2 regions of the Pantoea sp. USHLN298 genome follow, and region 2 is predicted to be linked to the other one. Evidence: predicted binding sites of a transcription regulator. Region 2 holds the regulator's gene; the other holds the start of a gene.

Region 1 (9,667 bases), on a different contig from region 2:
ATACCGATCGTGACAAAACTCTGCCGATCGGCATTCCGGCACTGATGATGGGCTTTACCGCTGACGGTCAGATGGACTCGCGCCTGCTGGCGGATCGCGATCGCCGTTTCGATGTCGACAGCAAAAAAATTCGCGCCCAGCGGGCGGATATTGTGGCGCATCCGGCTGAACCGGGAGCCAATGCCTGGCAACAGGGCGAAGTAATTCAGCTGCAACGCACCCACGGCGGCGGTGAACACAGCCACGGCCAGACCCAATTTGGCCCGGCCGAGCAGTTAAAACAGCCTTAATCCCAGCGCTGCGCCGCCTGGCGATCGCTGTCGCGGGCATCCACCCAGCGATCGCCGTCGGCGGTTGCTTCCCGTTTCCAGAACGGCGCGCGGGTTTTCAGGTAATCCATAATGAACTCCGCGGCAGAGAAGGCGCTGCCGCGGTGCGCGCTGGTGACGCCCACCAGCACAATTTCATCGCCGGGAAACAGTTCCCCGGTGCGGTGGATCACCGTGACGCGTTGCAGTGGCCAGCGCTGGCGGGCCGCATCCACAATCTCCTGCAGCGCTTTTTCGGTCATGCCGGGATAGTGTTCCAGCGTTAACGCCGCGACGTCGTCGCCGAGATTGTGATTACGCACTTTGCCGGTGAAGGTCACCACTGCGCCATCTTCGTCACAGGCCGCCAGCCAGCGATACGCTTCTGCCATATCAAAAGTTGCCGGGCCGACGCGAATCCGGGTTTCCATCTTAACCTCCGGTTACAGGCGGGAAAAAGGCCACTTCATCGCCGTCGCTTAGCGCATGACTCATCGGTACCAGCGTCTGGTTCACCGCTGCCAGCAGCTTGCCGGACTCAAGCGCTAACGCCCAGCGATCGCCCTGCTGCGCCAGCGCCGCGCGCAGTGCAGCCACGTCCGGGTAGGTGTCGGCAATCTCCAGCGATGCGGTACCGATCAGCTCACGCACCTGAGCAAAAAACAGCACCTTAATCACTGGACACCGCCTGAAAATCACCGCTTTTGCCGCCGCTTTTGCTGATTAAGCGCAGCTGGTCAATAACCATATCTTTCTGAACCGCTTTGCACATGTCGTAGATGGTCAGGGCCGCCACCGAGGCAGCCGTCAGCGCCTCCATCTCAACGCCGGTTTTGCCGGTCAGGCGGCAGAGCGAGGTGATGCGTACCCGGCTGTGTTCCGGTTCGGCCACCAGGTTGACTTCCACTTTGCTCAGCATCAGCGGATGGCAGAGCGGGATCAGTTCCCAGGTACGTTTAGCCGCCTGAATACCGGCGATGCGCGCCGTGGCGAACACATCCCCTTTGTGATGGCTGCCATCGATAATCATCTGCAGCGTATCAGAGTGCATCAGCACCAGCGCTTCCGCCCGGGCTTCGCGCACGGTTTCCGCTTTGGCGGAGACATCCACCATATGCGCTTCGCCCGCGGCATTAATGTGTGTGAGTTGCGACATACTTACCGTTTTTTCAGATGTGAGACAAAATTGCAGGGACGGGTGCGCGCATCCAGCTGGTCAGCGATGATCCGCTCCCAGGCGCTGCGGCAGGCACTGGTCGAGCCTGGCACCGCAAAAATTAAGGTCTGATTTGCCATTCCGGCAATGGCGCGCGACTGCAGCGTCGAGCCGCCGATTTCTTCATAGGAGATCATCCGGAACAGCTCGCCAAATCCGTCAATCTCGCGGTCGAACAGCGGCAGTAGCGCTTCCGGCGTGCTGTTTTTCAGGTTGAAGCCGGTGCCGCCATTAATGATCACCACCTGCACGTCGTCACTGGCGATCCAGCGCGATACGGTGGCGCGAATGCGGTAAAGATTATCCGGCACGATGGCATGATCGACCACCTCGTGACCCGCCTCAAGGGCGGCGCTGCGCAGATAGTCGCCCGAGCTATCCTCGCTGGCGTCGCGGCGATCTGACACCGTCATCACCGCAATCTGTACCGCCTGAAATTCGCTGGCTGCTTTGCCCATAACGCCTCCTGAAATTAACCGCCAATGTAAGAGAGATTCTGTGTGATGCCGGTGTTGCCCTGATGGAGAAAATGGGTCTGCTTTTTCTGCCCAAGGCTGCTGGCGATGCGTGCCTGCAGTTCCGCCTGCTGATCGTCAGAGGCCAGCAGATCGCGCAGCGGCACACCACCGTCGCCAAACAGGCAGAGGTGCAGGTTGCCCTGGGCCGAAACCCGCAGCCGGTTGCAGCTGGCACAAAAATCTTTGGCGTAAGGCATAATCAGGCCAATCTCACCGACATAATCGGGATGGTAAAAGACCTGAGCCGGGCCGTCGCTGCGGCCGCTTTCACGCCGCTGCCAGCCCTGCGCAATCAGCTGGTCACGGATCACCATGCCGGAAACGTGCTGATCGCGGAACAGCGTACCGCCGTCGCCGGTTTCCATCAGTTCAATGAAGCGCAGCTGAATCGGACGGGTACGGATCCAGTCGAGGAAGGTTGCCAGGTTGCGGCTATTGAGATCGCGCATCAGCACGCTGTTGACTTTTACCTGGTGAAAACCGGCATCAAAGGCGGCGTCGATGCCCGCCATCACCTGATGGAATTTATCCTGGCCGGTGATAGCGTGAAACTGACGGGCATCGAGGCTATCGACGCTGACGTTGAGCGCGGTTAAGCCCGCCTCACGCCACTGCTTCACGTCGCGCGCCAGCCGGTAACCGTTGGTAGTGACGGCGATATGGCGAATCGACTGGTTTTCACGCACCGCGGCGATGATGTCGGTAAAGTCGCGACGCAGTGACGGTTCGCCGCCGGTGAGCCGCACTTTTTCCGTGCCGGCAGCGGCGAAAGCCCGCGTGACGCGACGGATTTCATCCAGAGAGAGAAAGCTTTTGTTGCGAATGCCGTGCGGCTTGTAGCCGTCAGGCAGACAGTAGGTACAGCGGAAGTTACACACATCCGTGACCGACAGGCGCAGGTAATAGAACTTACGCGCGTATGCATCAGTAAATTGTGACACCAGAACACCTTTCCAGATTGGGAGATGCAGTCATTTCTTCCTGCACCCTGGTAGCTCAATGGCTACGGCCTGACTCCCCTATCCGCAGACGTAGGCAATCAGGCTGGAGTGTACGCTGACCCGTTGATCAGCGCGGTTAACAGGATGGTAGCGTGAATTTCGCTACTCTTCCATTCGCTGTTTTCGTTATATATTCTGATACATATCGAATTTTCACCGCATTTTCGCGACAGGATACGTTAAAATGCGCTTCAGATTTTGACGCAAGTCATCCGCGCGGGTTTAGCGTTTAGAGCGACGCCACGCGACAGGCTATTAAGGAGAAGTATGAATCGCACACTGGCCGATCTTGATCGCGTGGTGGCTCTCGGCGGCGGACACGGTTTAGGCCGCGTGATGTCTGCGCTGTCGCCGCTCGGCTCGCGTCTCACCGGCATCGTTACCACCACCGACAACGGCGGTTCAACCGGCCGTATTCGCCGCTCAGAAGGCGGCATCGCCTGGGGCGATATGCGTAACTGCCTTAACCAGCTGATCGCCGAACCGAGCGTGGCTTCAGCGATGTTTGAATATCGCTTTGCCGGTAACGGTGAACTGGCCGGACATAACCTCGGTAATCTGATGCTGAAAGCGCTGGATCACCTGAGCGTGCGCCCGCTGGAAGCGATCAACATCATTCGTAATCTGCTCAAGGTCGATGCGTTTTTGATTCCGATGTCGGAGCAACCGGTCGATCTGGTGGCGCTCGACGTGGAAGGCAACATGGTTTACGGCGAAACGGCGATTGATGAGATGAAGCAGCCGCCGCAGGAGATGATGCTGCATCCCAACGTGCAGCCGACCCGGGAAGCGCTGGATGCCATTGGCGAAGCGGATTTAATTCTGATCGGACCAGGCAGTTTTTACACCAGCCTGATGCCGATTCTGCTGATGGAAGAGATGGCGCAGGCGCTGCGTCGCACGCCCGCCACCATGGTATTTATCGGCAATCTGGGTCGTGAACTCAGCCCGGCGGCGGCCAGCCTGACGGTGGCCGACAAGCTGGCGATGATGGAGCGCTACATTAGCAAACGGGTAATCGATGCGATTGTGGTCAGCCCTTCCGCCGATATCAGTCAGGTCGATAATCGGCTGATTGTCCGCGAGCCGCTGGAAGCCGCCGATATCAAATATCGTCACGACCGCCAGCTGCTGCGGGTCGCGCTGGAGCACGCCATTCAGGGCTTTAACTGAGTTACGAGGTGGCGATAAACAACGTGCGCAGTTCATGCAGCTGATCGCGCACGCTGGCGGCCTGTTCGAACTCCAGGTTCTGCGCATGTTGCTGCATCTGCCCTTCCAGCTCGTGGATCTTTTTCTGCAGGGCCTGCGGCGACAGCGCCAGATAATCCGCTTCCGCCTCGGCGGCACCGCGTCGTGCCGGTTTCGCTTTGCCCCGGGTTTTCACCACGTTGTTGCCCAGTTCCAGAATATCCGTGATCTTTTTATTCAGGCCCTGCGGCACAATGCCGTTCTCTTCGTTGTACTGCTGCTGTTTCTCGCGACGCCGTTCGGTCTCTTCAATCGCCCGCGCCATTGACGGGGTAATTTTGTCGCCATACAGAATGGCTTTGCCATTGATGTTACGCGCCGCACGGCCAATGGTCTGAATCAGCGAGCGCTCGGAACGCAGGAAGCCCTCTTTATCCGCATCCAGAATCGCCACCAGCGACACTTCCGGCATATCCAGCCCCTCACGCAGTAAGTTAATGCCCACCAGCACATCAAACTCACCCAGGCGTAAATCGCGGATAATCTCCATCCGTTCCACGGTGTCGATGTCAGAGTGCAGATAACGCACCTTTTCGCCGTGCTCTTCCAGATATTCGGTCAGATCTTCCGCCATGCGCTTGGTCAGCACCGTCACCAGCACGCGTTCGTTGATCGCCACCCGCTGACGGATTTCCGACAGCAGATCGTCGACCTGGGTCGCCACCGGACGTACTTCGAGGATGGGGTCGAGCAGACCGGTTGGACGCACCACCTGATCGATCACTTCGTCGCCCGACTTTTCCAGCTCATATTTGCCCGGCGTAGCCGACACATAGATAGTCTGCGGGGCCAGCGCCTCAAACTCTTCAAACTTCATCGGACGGTTATCCAGCGCCGACGGCAGGCGGAAACCGTACTCCACCAGCGTCTCTTTACGCGCCCGGTCGCCTTTATACATGCCGCCGATTTGCGGAATGGTAACGTGCGATTCATCCACCACCAGCAGGCCGTCGGCCGGCAGGTAGTCAAACAGCGTCGGTGGGGCTTCGCCGGGTCCGCGTCCTGAGAGATAGCGTGAATAGTTTTCGATGCCGGAGCAGTAGCCCAGCTCGCTCATCATCTCCAGATCGAACTGGGTACGCTGGGTAATACGCTGCTCTTCCAGCAGCTTATTATTTTCCAGCAGCACTTTGCGGCGATCCGCCAGCTCCACTTTAATATCTTCCATCGCCTGAATAATGCGCTCACGCGGCGTCACGTAGTGCGTTTTCGGATAGATGGTAAAGCGCGGCACCACCGAATCGATCTGGCCGGTCAGCGGGTCAAACAACGACAGGCGCTCCACCTCTTCATCGAACAGCTCGACGCGCAGGGCGATATCGTCTGACTCCGCCGGGAAGATATCAATCACCTCACCACGCACCCGGAAAGTCCCGCGCTGGAACGCCTGATCGTTACGGGTATATTGCAGCTCCGACAGGCGACGCAGGATGCTGCGCTGGTCGATGATCATGCCGCGGGTTAAGTGCAGCATCATTTTCAGGTAGAGATCGGGATCGCCCAGACCGTAGATCGCCGACACCGAGGCGACCACAATCACGTCGCGCCGCTCCAGCAATGCTTTGGTGGCTGACAGACGCATCTGCTCAATGTGTTCGTTAACCGAGGCATCCTTTTCGATAAAGGTGTCGGAACTGGGCACATAGGCTTCCGGCTGATAGTAGTCGTAGTAAGAGACGAAAAACTCGACCGCGTTGTCCGGGAAAAACTCCTTCATTTCACCGTACAGCTGAGCCGCCAGCGTCTTGTTCGGCGCCAGAACCATGGTTGGACGGTTGAGATCGGCAATCACGTTGGCCACGGTGAAGGTTTTTCCCGAGCCGGTTACGCCTAATAACGTCTGGTGGGCCAGTCCATCTTCCAGACCCTCTTTCAGACGACGAATCGCCTCGGGCTGATCGCCGGAAGGTTTGAAAGCGGAATTTAATTTAAAGGCTTTACTCATGAATGCAGTTCCTGCTGAAGAAGTCGGCGGGCAGGCACCTATTTTACTCTGCTATGGTGATTTTGCCAGAAATTAATACTGGATATAAAAACAGTGTTGAGGCAGAGTAAGGGTCCCGGCTGGCGTACTTTTTGGTCACCGGTTGCCGCTGGCTTTAGCCCGGCGGTTGTTGCGCAAGGTTATCCCCAGGCGGAGATCGGATTTAACATTTGTCAATAGAGCGTCATAAAATTACAGTTCAGTGAACTGACAGATAAATCGCAGGCTTGTTTTTTAATAAGTAATTGATTTAATTATACTATGTCGAAAAGCCCAGATTCTCGACATTATGTAACCAGGCCGCGTATTTCCTCGCTTCCAACCTGTTTTCATTACCTAATGCACAAGGTTATCCACAGGAATGGTGGATAAGTGATGGCAGCCCCGCCGCCATCGGCTGTGTATAATTTTTCCCTGCCGCCTGGGTTTGCTGAAAATAATTTTTTTTCCGCTAAATTTCTCCACCGCCGCTGACAAATTGTTCTGCTTTTTTTAACTGACCCAGACTCTCTGCTGCTGATTTGCCCCGCCAGCCCGCCATTCTTAATCAGAATCGTTGCCTCATCTTCGCACGACTGCACCAGAAACGCCGCCCGCTGGCACTGTGAAAGTGCAGCCCGGTTATCACCCGCAGAAATTGATAAGCATTCCTCATATTTTCCCGGCGCGCAGCCGCGCTGGCCGCTGAAAAAAAGCACACCGCTGAATCTGGCCTGGGAATTGCAAGATTGAATGGCGTCAACGCGCATCGCGCGCACTGTGCTGCAGTGGTGAGATGACCATTGCTGATACCTTGTTTGCCAGACGACACAGAGCGGAAGCATTCAGGCTAATGATCGGAAAGGAGAGTGTCAGATGCTGAGTTTACGTTCGGTAAATCAATTTTACGGTCAAAATCATATCCTGTGGGACGTGGATCTCGATCTGTCGCCTGGCACCTGCACCGGCGTTCTTGGCCGGCCAGGCATGGGGAAAACCACCCTGGTCAACTGCATTATGGGCCGGCTGCCGATCAACAGCGGATCGATCTCATGGAAAGAAGATGGTTCACCGCCCGCCGACCTGCTGCTGCAGCCAGCTGAACAGCGGGCGCAGATGGGAATTGGCTATGTGCCACAGGGACGCCATATTTTTACCCAGATGAGCGTGGAAGATAATTTGCTGATCGCCCTGCTGGCCGGTGCCAGTCAGGCCGACCGCCACCGCGCCATTCCCGAAATGGTGTTTGACCTGTTTCCGGCGCTCTATTCGCTACGCCAGCAGCGCAGCGGCGATCTGCCGATCGATCAGCAGCAGCAGCTGGCCCTGGCGCGCGCGCTGGTGCTGCAGCCAAAACTGCTGATTCTTGATGAGCCCACCGACGGCATGTCGCCGTGGCTGGAAGAGGAGATGGGGAATCTGATTCGCCGACTGAACCTCGACTATGGCCTGACGATCCTGCTGCTGGAGCAGCGTCTCTCCCTGATCCGTCGCGTGGCTGACTATTTTCTGCTGTTGCATCGCGGGCGTAACGTGGCGCAGGGCAAAATGGCGCAGCTGGATGACCACACCGTCAACAAATGGCTGACGGTGGCCTGATTTACGCTGGCAGCGTCAGATAGTGCCCGCAGTTGTCCTGTTGCGACTCGGTCAGCCAGGGAATGGTGCCGAGACAGGGTGCAGGCAGGCGTTGCGTCAGGCTGGTGAGATATTCCTGATAACGCTGTCCCGGCGGCACCACGGTGTTGGCGATCCAGCCCGCCAGACGCAGCCCGCGAGCGCGTACCGCCTCCGCGGTCAGCATGGCGTGATTGATGCAGCCCAGTTTGACACCGACCACTAATATCACCGGCAACTGCTCGCTGCTGACCCAGTCAGCATAGGTGTGCGTTGCGGATAACGGGGTGTACCAGCCGCCTGCGCCTTCAACCAGAATCCAGTCTGCCAGCGGTTCCAGCGCCGCCAGGCCCGCCGACAGCGCCAGATGAGTGATCGGCCTGCCCTCTTCGGCACTGACGATGTGCGGCGCTGTCGGTTCAAGGAACGCCAGCGGATTGACCTGCTGATAGTCTAACGGCACGCTGCTGTACCGCTGCAGCGCCAGCGCGTCACTGTTACGCAGCCCCTCCGGCGTCATTTCGCAGCCCGAGGCGACCGGCTTATAGCCCGCGCAGCGATAACCGGCCGCCCGGGCGGCCTGTAACAGGGCGCCGCTGGCGACCGTTTTACCGACTTCGGTGTCGGTGCCGGTGATAAACCAGCGCTTCATGATGAACTTACTCCATAGATGAGATGATAACTGAGACGGAAACCGTGCCGATCGCGCGGCCAGTGCGCCTCTAACTGTGCCAGCCGCTGTCGGGTTAACAGCGGGCCATCCCGCCCCTGATGCAGATGGGTTGCCCCAATCCCTTTCAGCGAACGCATGGCGCTGAGTGCATCCGGGAAATGCAGGGTGATGAGCGCCGACTCGCAGTTCAGTTGGTGGGTAGCGCAGGCTGCCGCAATCTGTTGCTCGGTGAGAAAGCGGTTAGCGTGCGGATGGTGATCCAGATGCGACCAGGCCTGATGGACTTCCTGCAATGAACCGGCGCTCAGGGTTGAAAACAGCAGCGTACCGTCGGGACGCAGCACCCGCCTGAACTGGCCCAGCGCCTGCGACAGATCGTTGCTCCACTGCACCGCCAGGTTACTCCACACCAGATCAAAACTGCCCGCTGCCAGCGGTAAGGCATCGATATCTCCGGCCAGATAGTGCTGCGCGGCGTTACTGGCGCGCGCCTGTTGCAGCATCTGCGGCGAGAGATCGAGCGCGGTGACCTGCTTACCACGTTCACGCCATTGCCTGCTGTACCAGCCGGTACCGCAGCCGGCATCCAGTAGCTGCGGTCCACTGTGCGCCGGTGCCCGTGCCAGCAGCGCATCGCCGCTCAGCCGTTGCAGCGCGGCATGAGCATCGTAGTGTTCGGCCGCCCGGCCAAAGGCGCGCGCCACCGCGCGCTTATCAACCTGCAGCGTCATGCAGCGCCTCCAGCAGAATATCGATGTCGTCCGGCTGATGCGCCGCCGTCAGGGTAATACGCAGCCGGGCAGTGCCTGGCGGTACGGTTGGTGGCCGGATGGCGCTGACCCAGCAGCCCGCTTCTGCCAGCCGGGCGGAGAGCGCCATCGCTTCCGCATTGTCGCCGATGATTAACGGCTGAATCGCACTGGCGGAATCCATCAGTTGCCACGGCAGCGAGGCGGTACCACGCCGGAAGCGCTGGATATTCTCCTGCAACCGCTGACGCAGCGCATCGCCCTGCTGCACCTGACCGAGCGACGCCTGCAGCGCCGCCGCCTGGGCGGCGGGCATCGCGGTCGAATAGATCAGATGGCGGCTGAACTGCACAAAATAGTCGGCGGTTTGT
Region 2 (9,667 bases):
CTGAACTTCACCTTTTTCGATGTTGGCAATCACCGGATCGGTAACGCCAAGGCGACCCTGTTTCGCCAGATCGCCGAAGAAGGCCAGCGCCGGTTTCAGGTTCTTCTCATCGCCGCCTAAAGCGTAGTTTGCTGCCAGTACGCCATTCGCCGCCTGAGCAGCCACGCCCACGTCACCGATAGTAACCACATACTTACCTTTTTTCAGATCGGCCCAGCTGTGCGGGATATCTTTCACCTGCTGCTTGTCGATCAGGAAGGCGATGGTGCCGGTATAGGCCAGCGCCCAGTTCCCCTCTTTGTCTTTAGCCCAGTCGGGGATCTGATCCCAGTGCGTGGGTTTATAAGGCTGAGCGACGCCTTTCGCCACCGCTACCGGGCCAAATGCCGCGCCGACATCGCCGATATCGGCGCTGGCGTTCTCTTTCTCGGCATCAAATTTCGCCAGCTCCTGGGCCGATGACATATCGGTGTCGCTGTGTTTAAGGCCATATTTGCTGCTGATATCGTTCCAGGTATCTTTCCAGTTGGCCCAGCTGTCCGGCATGCCGACGCTGTTAATCTGACCTTCACTGCGCGCGGCTTTTTCCAGCGCGGCAAGGTCGTTATCGGCGGCCTGCGCAACGGGCAGGGCGAGCACTACAGCACTGGCTACTACAGAGGCGATAAACGCTTTCATCTCAGTTGCTCCGGGTGTAAGTTGATGGGCCTGACTGGTCTAGTCCAGCAAGAACCGAGCCAATGTAGCCCCTGTATATGAACGATTTATGACAAAGCGATACTGTGCGGGGATGACGGAAGGCCAGCGCTCATCCTCCGCCAGTTTCTGGCAAGGGCTGAGGCGCGCATCTGAACGGTCACAGTGCGGAATCGCACCAAAATGAGGCTACTGTTGTGGAGTCGATAGCACTCAAAACGGCGGACGTGATCGCCAGCGCCTTACTCAGCCGTATTCAGGCGGGTGAGTTCAGCGGCGGGCGACTGCCTGCGGAACGCGCGCTGAGTGAGGCGTTCAGTACCACCCGCATCACCCTGCGTGAAGCCTTAGGCAAGCTGGAGGCGCAGGGCGTGATCTACCGTGAACTGCGTCGTGGCTGGTTTATTGCGCCGCCAAGGCTGATCTACAATCCGCTGCATCACAGCCATTTTCATGCCATGGCAAGCGAGCAGGGGCGCCAGGCAACCACCGAGGTGATTGCGGCTGAACAGGTTGCGGTGCAGGGCGCGATAGCGACAGCACTGCTGTTGCCAGCCGGAACAACGGTGTACTGCATTCGTCGGCTTCGGCGCATTGACGGCCGCGCGGTGCTGTATGTGGAACACTATCTTAATCCGCGTTTTTTCCCCGGCCTGCTTGATGAAGATCTCACCCGCTCACTGACCGATCTCTATGACCAGCGCTACGGCATTCGCTACGGTGGCGCGCGCTTTACCATTCTGCCAGGCCCGTTGCCAGAGATCGCCGCGCCCGCGCTGAACGTTGCCCCTGGCAGCCCGGGCTTACTGATTACCCGGATTAACCGCGATCGGCAAAAGCAGGTCATTGATTGTGATTGCGAATACTGGCGCTACGATGCGCTGTGTGTTGATGTCGAAGCCTAAGCGCCATATTGTGATTCAGGTCACGCTCACGCATGATAGCGTCCGCTAATAACTCTCTTCTGAGGCGCTACATGAGTGACAAAAATCCGCTGGCCCGCCACCTTGCGACCGTACTGCAATGGGTGCTGAATCTGGGCCTGCTTAGCCTGGCGATTATCCTGATTGTCTTTCTCGGCAAAGAAACCATTCACCTGGCGAACGTACTGTTCAGTACCGGTGAAGAGTCGTCTTCCTATCTGCTGATTGAGGGAATAGTGATCTATTTCCTCTATTTTGAATTTATTGCGTTGATTGTTAAGTATTTTCAGTCTGGCTATCACTTCCCGTTACGCTATTTTGTCTATATCGGTATCACCGCAATTATCCGCCTGATCATTGTCGATCATAAAAATCCCTTCGATACCCTCTGCTATTCCGCCGCGATTCTGATTCTGGTGGTGACGCTGTGGCTGGCGAACAGCAACCGCCTGAAACGCGAATAAACCCGCTGCCGTCTGCAACGACGGCAGGTGTTCATCGCGCGACTCTGCGTTAAACTGGCGCCCTGAAAATTATTGGGAGTGGTGCTATGTCGCAAGACGCACTCAGCTTATTACGTGCGCTCAACTGGCTTTCACCGACGCAGGCCGCGCTTGCGCCGTCGCTGCTTGACTGGCTGATGGAGGAAGATTCCATGACCCGCCGTTTCGAGCAGCATTGCCAGCAGGTGACGGTAGAGCCGATACGTGAAGGCTTTATTGACGCCAGCGAGTTAGACGATGAACAGGCCCTGTTACCGGACGATAAACGCTTCTGGCTGCGCGAAGTGCTGCTGTTCGGCGACGGCGTACCCTGGCTGGCTGGCCGCACGCTGGTGCCGGAAAGTACCCTGAATGGCCCGGAAGCGATGCTGCAGCAGCTGGGTACGCGCCCGCTGGGCCGTTATCTGTTCTCCTCATCAACCCTGACCCGTGATTTTATCGAACCGGGCAAAGTTGATGCGCTGTGGGGACGTCGCTCGCGTCTGCGGCTCTCCGGCAAACCGCTGCTGCTGACGGAACTGTTTTTACCGGCTTCGCCGCTTTATCGCGACCTGGCCTGAGGAATCCTGTGGTGGAAAAGAGCTTACATATCAATAAATGGCAGGCCTACAGCCGCCTGATGCGCATTGATAAACCGATCGGCACCTTACTGCTGTTGTGGCCCACCCTGTGGGCATTATGGCTGGCTGATATGGCGATCCCGCCGCTGCCGGTGCTGCTGGTGTTTGTTGCCGGTGTTTTCGTGATGCGTGCAGCGGGCTGCGTCATTAATGACTTTGCCGACCGTAAGGTGGATGGACACGTTGAGCGAACGAAACATCGGCCTTTAGCCAGTGGCGCGGTCACCAGTCGGGAAGCCAGACTGCTGTTCGTGGTACTGGCGCTGGTGGCATTTGCGCTGGTGCTGACCATGAACCTGATGACGATATTGCTCTCGGTGGTCGGTCTGGCGCTCGCCTGGGTTTATCCGTTCATGAAGCGCTATACCCATCTGCCGCAGGTGGTGCTGGGTGCCGCGTTTGGCTGGGCGATCCCGATGGCCTGGGCTGCGGTTAGTGAGTCCTTACCGCTGGTCTGCTGGCTGGTGTTCTTCGCCAACATCTGCTGGACCGTGGCTTATGACACTCTCTATGCGATGGTGGACCGTGACGATGATGTGAAGATTGGCGTCAAGTCGACCGCGATTCTGTTTGGTCGTTTCGACAAGTTAATCATCGGTCTGCTGCAGCTGGCGACGCTGCTGCTAATGGCGTGGGTCGGTATGCTGCTGCAACTCAACGCGGCCTTTTACTGGACGCTGATACTGGCTGCTGCTCTGTTCGTTTATCAACAGAAGCTGATCGTCCGGCGTGAGCGCCCCGCCTGTTTTAAGGCTTTCCTGAACAACAATTATGTCGGGCTGGTACTGTTCCTCGGCGTACTGATGAATACGCCGCCGTTCAGCCAGCTGTTCTGATAGGGGATTCAGGCACCAAAAAGGCGATCCGGGAGGCCGCCAAACCCGATGCAGGATGAATCCGACAGCAATGGATAAGCTCAACGCGCAGGGAATACGGGCAGAAGAGGAAAGCGTCCCGCGCCAGGGAGGCCGCGGCCCGAGCAGTCAGGGATGACGCTTTTGCGTCTTTCCGATCTGACCGTGTTCCCTGAGCAGGCACCGTCTCAACGCGAATCTGACCAGACCTGACCTATAAAAAAGGCGACCTCATGAGGTCGCCTTTTTACTGTACGCTTGTTGTGTCAGTCGTGTGCCACGGCGCTTTCAATGGTCATGCGCACATCGCTGGTGACCAGGTCCGCCAGTATATGCCAGGTCGCCAGCGTCTGCACCACATCGGCATCGCCGCTGTCGCTGATATACCCTTCATCACGCAGCGTCAGCACCAGCGAGGTAAAGACCGCTTTGTCGAAGAACTCCGGCGCGTTGATACCGTGCAGCACCGACAGACGTTGTGCCAGTGTGCGGCTCTCTTTTTCCAGCGTCCCGCGGTTAATCGCCGGCTTCGCACTGAGAATCGAGAAGGTGATGGCATAACGCTGGAGCGTTTCACGCACCCCGGCAGCCAGCAGTTGTAGCGTACGGTAACGGGCCGCCGTAAAGCGCAGCTGGCCATCATCCAGCGTAATCAGGCCCTGACGCGCCAGTTCCTGACTGAGTTCCGTCAGCAGCTGCGGCAGCTCATCGGTCTGCCAGCGCAGGAACAGTTCGCTCTTCAGCATCGGGTAGATCAGGCTCACCTGGCGCAGCAACTCAGCTTCGCTCAGTGTCTGGTGTTGTTGCACAATGGCGGCGATCAGCGACGGCATCACCAGCATGTGGTGAATGTTGTTGCGATAGTAGGTCATCAGCACGGCCTGCTCACGCGGCAGAATGATGATGTCGCCAATGCTGTCTTTCTCGCTTTCAAACTTATTCATGCCCATCGCGTGGTCCAGCAGCGCCTCAGCGGAGAGGTCAGGGACGGTGGCATTGGCAGAGTAAGGCACATTACGCAGCAGCTGGGTATAACACTCAAGCTGCTCAATCAGCTGTTCGCGGGTAAGTGAGCGCTGACGTGAGGCGAGCAGCGCGGTCACGCACAGGTTCATGGCGTTGGCCGCGCCCGCTTCATTGATGCGCACCATCAGGCTCGCTGCGATGTCATTGACGGTCGGGGTTAACCAGCTGGGACGCTGCGGCTCAATCGGATCGATGGCGTCACGCCACTCCGGCACCCGCTTGTTAAGGTAGTTAACCAGCGGCAGCGGTTCGCCAAAGTTAACGTAGCCCTGGCCGAGGTTACGCAGCTTACGCAAGCCGTGCACCATCTGCATGAAGCCTTCTTTCTCTTTCGCCGCGCCGCGTAGCTCTTTAGCGTAAGTCCCGACTTCCATCACGTGCTCATAACCGATGTAAATCGGCACCAGGGTAATCGGGCGATTACCGCCGCGCAGCATCGCCTGCAGGGTCATCGCTAAGGTCCCGGTTTTCGGATCGAGCAGACGACCAGTGCGGGAACGACCGCCTTCAACAAAGTATTCCACCGAATAGCCGCGGGTGAACAACTCGCCGAGATACTCACGGAACACCGTGGCATACAGCTTGTTGCCTTTAAAGGTACGACGAATAAAGAACGCGCCCAGACGACGGAAGATCGGTCCGGCTGGCCAGAAGTTGAGGTTGATACCGGCGGCAATGTGCGGCGGCACCAGTCCCTGATGATAGAGCACGTAAGAGAGCAGCAGGTAATCCATGTGGCTGCGATGGCACGGCACATAGACGATTTCATGTCCATCCTGCGCCAGCTGACGCACTTTTTCGCCGCCGTTAACGTTGATGCCCTGATAGAGACGGCTCCAGAGCCAGCCCATCACGCGATCCGTCACGCGGATCGCTTCATAAGAGAAGTTCGCCGCAATCTCTTCCATCATCTCAACCGCATTCTGCTGCGCTTTTTCATGGGAGATTTTTTTGCTGCGGGCTTCATCTTCGACGGCTTTTTCAATCGCTTTAGACTGCAACAGGCGATTAAACAGATCCTGACGTGCCGGTAAACGCGGGCCAACCGCCGCCAGACGCTGACGGGCAAAGTGAATGCGCGCCACCCGGGCCAGTTTCTGGGCGATCGATTTGTCGGTGCCGTGCTCGGTCGCCATGCGGCGCAGCGAAACGGTCGGCGAGAAACGGACAAAACTGTCGCGTCCGTGCCAGATCACCGCAAAGAACTTTTGCACGCCGTTCAGTACCCGCAGGTGCGGTGCATCTTCGCCCTGAACCTCACGGCCTGGCGCACGACCAAACATCACCGTCACCGGCAGCATCTGGATATCCAGTTTGGGGTTATTGCGATGCAGGTCGAGATAATCGTGAAAAATCTTCACCGATTCGACGCTGGGCACAAAATAGGGGAAGACGCGCGGGCCATCGTGGATAAAAACGTGGCGCGGCAGCAGTGAACCATCAATCTCCAGCGGAGAGAGCGGGTCGGGCAGATGATGCCGCAGGCACTGCGCGCGTAAAGTCAGTAAGTCGGCCTTCGAATCGTAAGGCAGAACGTACATAATGGGCCGGGTCGGGTCCAGACCATGTTCAGAAACGGGATCGGCCGGAATGGCCTTACTCTTTACCAAAAACGACAGTGGTAAATTCAGTAATTTGTAATAAAGTTTACGCCAACCTGACATAGACAACATGAAGCCTCTTGTTAGCAAAGCGCCGCAAGCATACCAGAAAGCGCAGCGAAGATCTGTGGTGGTGCCAATTGCACGCAGCCCAGACATTGACGTCAATCCGATGAAAGGGTTCCACCAATATGGCAAATAATGCCACCGGTCTTGTAAGAATTGTGAAAGCCGCAGGTTACTCATGGCAGGGCCTGCGTGCCGCCTGGCAGCATGAAGCGGCTTTTCGGCAGGAAGCGCTGGCCGCGCTGGTCGCCATTATTGTGGCCTGCTGGCTGGATGTCGATATCGTCTCGCGCATCCTGATGATTGGCGCTGTGGTGCTGGTAGTCATCGTTGAAATCCTCAATAGCGCCATCGAGGCGGTTGTGGATCGTATCGGTCAGGAGCGCCATCCGTTAGCCGGTCGGGCAAAAGATATGGGCTCGGCAGCGGTGCTGATCAGTATCTTACTGGCACTGTTTGTCTGGATCGCGCTGCTCTGGACACATTTGCGATAACCCTTCCACAACGCGCCATCTGGCGCGTTTTTGCCTGAGAATCGGTTTCCATTTCGCCAATACCTGTATATACTCACAGCGACTGTATAAACAACCAGGGGGCGGGATGAAAGCATTAACCAGCAGGCAGCAGCAGGTCTATGACCTGATTCGCGACCATATTACTCAAACGGGCATGCCGCCTACGCGTGCAGAAATTGCCGCGCAGCTGGGTTTCCGCTCGCCGAATGCGGCAGAAGAGCATCTTAAAGCGCTGGCACGTAAAGGGGTGATTGAGATTGTCTCTGGCGCCTCGCGCGGTATCCGTCTGTTAATGGAAGAAGAGGCCTCTGAAGGTCTGCCGTTAATTGGCCGGGTCGCTGCCGGTGAGCCGATCATGGCGCAGGAACATATCGAAACTCATTACAAAGTCGATCCGGGCCTGTTCAAACCCTCTGCCGACTTCCTGCTGCGCGTCAGCGGAATGTCGATGAAAGATATCGGGATTATGGATGGCGACCTGCTCGCGGTGCATAAAACCCAGGACGTCCGTAACGGCCAGGTTGTCGTGGCCCGCATTGATGATGAAGTGACGGTGAAACGCTGGAAAAAGCAGGGCGCTATCGTGCATCTCCTGCCGGAAAACAGCGATTTTGATCCGATCGTCGTCGATACGCGCGCGCAGTCACTGACCGTTGAAGGTCTGGCGGTGGGTGTGGTTCGCAACGGCGAGTGGCTCTGAGCCTGATATAACCGCGCATTCGTAGCGTCTGATGCTATTCTGTCGGCCCTAATTTTGTCGCTGCAGCTCCCCTCTCTGCAGCGCTGAGCACGGAACTGCGAATGCGTTTTTTAACGGCTACCGACAAAAAACTCTGGCGGCTCGCGCTGCCGATGATCCTTTCTAACATCACCGTACCCTTACTGGGCGTGGTCGATACCGCTGTCATTGGTCATCTCGACAGCCCGGTCTATCTTGGCGGGGTGGCGGTCGGGACGACAGTCACCAGTTTCCTCTTCATGCTGTTGCTGTTCCTGCGAATGAGTACCACTGGCCTGACGGCGCAGGCATTCGGCGCGGGCGATAAAACGGCACTGGCACGCGCGCTGACCCAGCCTTTAATCATTGCGCTGCTGGCTGGCGTGCTGTTCATCTGTCTGCGTACCCCCATCACCCGCCTGGCGACCTCTCTGATTGGCGGCGATCCCAAGGTTCTGCAACAGGCGACGCTGTTTATTCAGATCCGCTGGCTGAGTGCGCCTGCCACGCTGGCAAACCTGGTGATCCTTGGCTGGCTGCTCGGTGTGCAGTATGCGCGGGCACCGGTCATCCTGCTGGTGGTCGGTAATCTGGTCAATATTGTGCTGGATCTGTGGCTGGTGATGGGGCTGCACTGGGGCGTGGCGGGAGCGGCAACCGCGACCGCACTGGCAGAGTACATCACGCTGGCCGTCGGTGCGGTAATGGTCTGGCGTGTGTTGAAACTGCGCGGCATCACTACGGCAATACTGAAGCAGAGCTGGCGCGGTGATATTCAGCGCCTGCTGCGGCTTAATCGCGACATCATGCTGCGTTCGTTACTGCTGCAGCTCTGTTTTGCCTCACTGACCGTACTGGGCGCGCGCATCGGTCCGCAGGTGGTGGCAGTCAATGCGGTGCTGTTGATGTTTATCACCTTTACCGCCTACGCGCTTGACGGTTTCGCCTATGCGGTGGAAGCCTTTGCCGGCGAAGCACACGGCGCAAAAGATGGCAGCAAATTGCTGCGCGTCTGGCATGCCGCCTGCCGCCAGGCGGTGGTAGTGGCAATCGGTTTTTCGCTGCTCTATGCACTCTGCGGCCCGCACATCGTGGCGCTGCTGACCTCCCTTGAACCGCTGCAACAGGCCGCCGATCGCTATCTGATATGGCAGGTTATTCTGCCGCTGATTGGCGTCTGGTGTTATCTGCTGGATGGCATGTTTATTGGCGCGACCCGTGGCCGGGAGATGCGTAACAGCATGATGGTGGCGGCACTCGGCTACTTCCTGACGCTGCTCAGCGTCCCGATACTGGGCAACCACGGATTGTGGCTGGCGGTAACGGTTTTCCTGGCGCTGCGCGGCGTGTCGCTGTGGCTAATCTGGCGTAAACACTGGCAGCAGAACAGCTGGTTCGACGCCTGATAGCGGGCGGCTTTAGCCGGTGCGCTACAGATTATTCTGTATTATTCCAGCAACCCTAAAATCTTCTACTACAATTAACCGTAAGCAGCGCAGTAAACCAGCGCTTTATATCGTCATTTTGTTTTCTTTCAAGATAAATGATGCAACCAAAGGATGACATAGAGGTCTGCCATGAATAAAGATCAAGCGAGCGGCAACTGGAAGCAGTTTAAAGGCAACGTGAAAGAGAAATGGGGCAAGCTGACCGACGATGACATGCAGGTTATTGAAGGCAAGCGCGATCAGCTGGTCGGAAAAATTCAGGAACGTTATGGCTATGCAAAAGAAGATGCAGAGCGCGAAGTAACGGACTGGGAAGGTCAGAACAAAGATTACCGTTGGTAATCACGCAGATTTACGGATAAAGCTCCTACCCGCCGGTACGGCTCATACTGGCAACCGCACAAGGATGTGCACATTACCCGCGTTTTCCCCGCTTTTTACCCTCGCTCTGATGATCGTGTTCGCAACTTTCATGGTGCGTGCAGGCTTCCACTGCAACACAACTCTCACATAATCCATGTGCTTCAATCACGCTGTGACGCAGGGCAAATTGTGCCTCGCCAGCCAGTGTCGCGATGATCTTTTCGACGCCCTGTGCCTGTTTCTCAGTTACAGCGGCACAGCGGTCACATACCAGCATCACCGACGTGTGGGCCGGCGCCTCGAAATGGTGACACATAACATAGCTATTATTGGA

What was found. Region 2 encodes LexA, which represses DNA repair genes until DNA is damaged. Its sites were predicted from a motif close to TNCTGTATGTACATACAGNA; they were not measured.
Region 1: uvrB (excinuclease ABC subunit UvrB) is a predicted target of LexA. The motif match lies at 6,316-6,335, and genes of this name have one in related genera.

The regions. Positions count from the first base shown of each region.
Region 1 is NZ_JBBCRO010000001.1:380,104-389,770, reverse strand. It holds gene WFK59_RS02010 (OBAP family protein) at 1-290, shown strand, start outside; gene moaE (molybdopterin synthase catalytic subunit MoaE) at 287-739, opposite strand; gene moaD (molybdopterin synthase sulfur carrier subunit) at 741-986, opposite strand; gene moaC (cyclic pyranopterin monophosphate synthase MoaC) at 979-1,464, opposite strand; gene moaB (molybdenum cofactor biosynthesis protein B) at 1,467-1,982, opposite strand; gene moaA (GTP 3',8-cyclase MoaA) at 1,997-2,983, opposite strand; molybdenum cofactor riboswitch at 2,973-3,106, opposite strand; gene WFK59_RS01980 (gluconeogenesis factor YvcK family protein) at 3,311-4,216, shown strand; gene uvrB (excinuclease ABC subunit UvrB) at 4,218-6,239, opposite strand; gene WFK59_RS01970 (hypothetical protein) at 6,611-7,027, opposite strand; gene WFK59_RS01965 (ABC transporter ATP-binding protein) at 7,134-7,856, shown strand; gene bioD (dethiobiotin synthase) at 7,858-8,526, opposite strand; gene bioC (malonyl-ACP O-methyltransferase BioC) at 8,523-9,278, opposite strand; gene bioF (8-amino-7-oxononanoate synthase) at 9,262-9,667, opposite strand, start outside.
Region 2 is NZ_JBBCRO010000004.1:538,593-548,259, reverse strand. It holds gene WFK59_RS13465 (ABC transporter substrate-binding protein) at 1-678, opposite strand, end outside; gene WFK59_RS13460 (UTRA domain-containing protein) at 894-1,601, shown strand; gene psiE (phosphate-starvation-inducible protein PsiE) at 1,673-2,083, shown strand; gene ubiC (chorismate lyase) at 2,170-2,682, shown strand; gene ubiA (4-hydroxybenzoate octaprenyltransferase) at 2,694-3,578, shown strand; gene plsB (glycerol-3-phosphate 1-O-acyltransferase PlsB) at 3,863-6,286, opposite strand; gene WFK59_RS13435 (diacylglycerol kinase) at 6,415-6,783, shown strand; gene lexA (transcriptional repressor LexA) at 6,890-7,504, shown strand; gene dinF (MATE family efflux transporter DinF) at 7,606-8,928, shown strand; gene WFK59_RS13420 (CsbD family protein) at 9,100-9,312, shown strand; gene zur (zinc uptake transcriptional repressor Zur) at 9,386-9,667, opposite strand, start outside.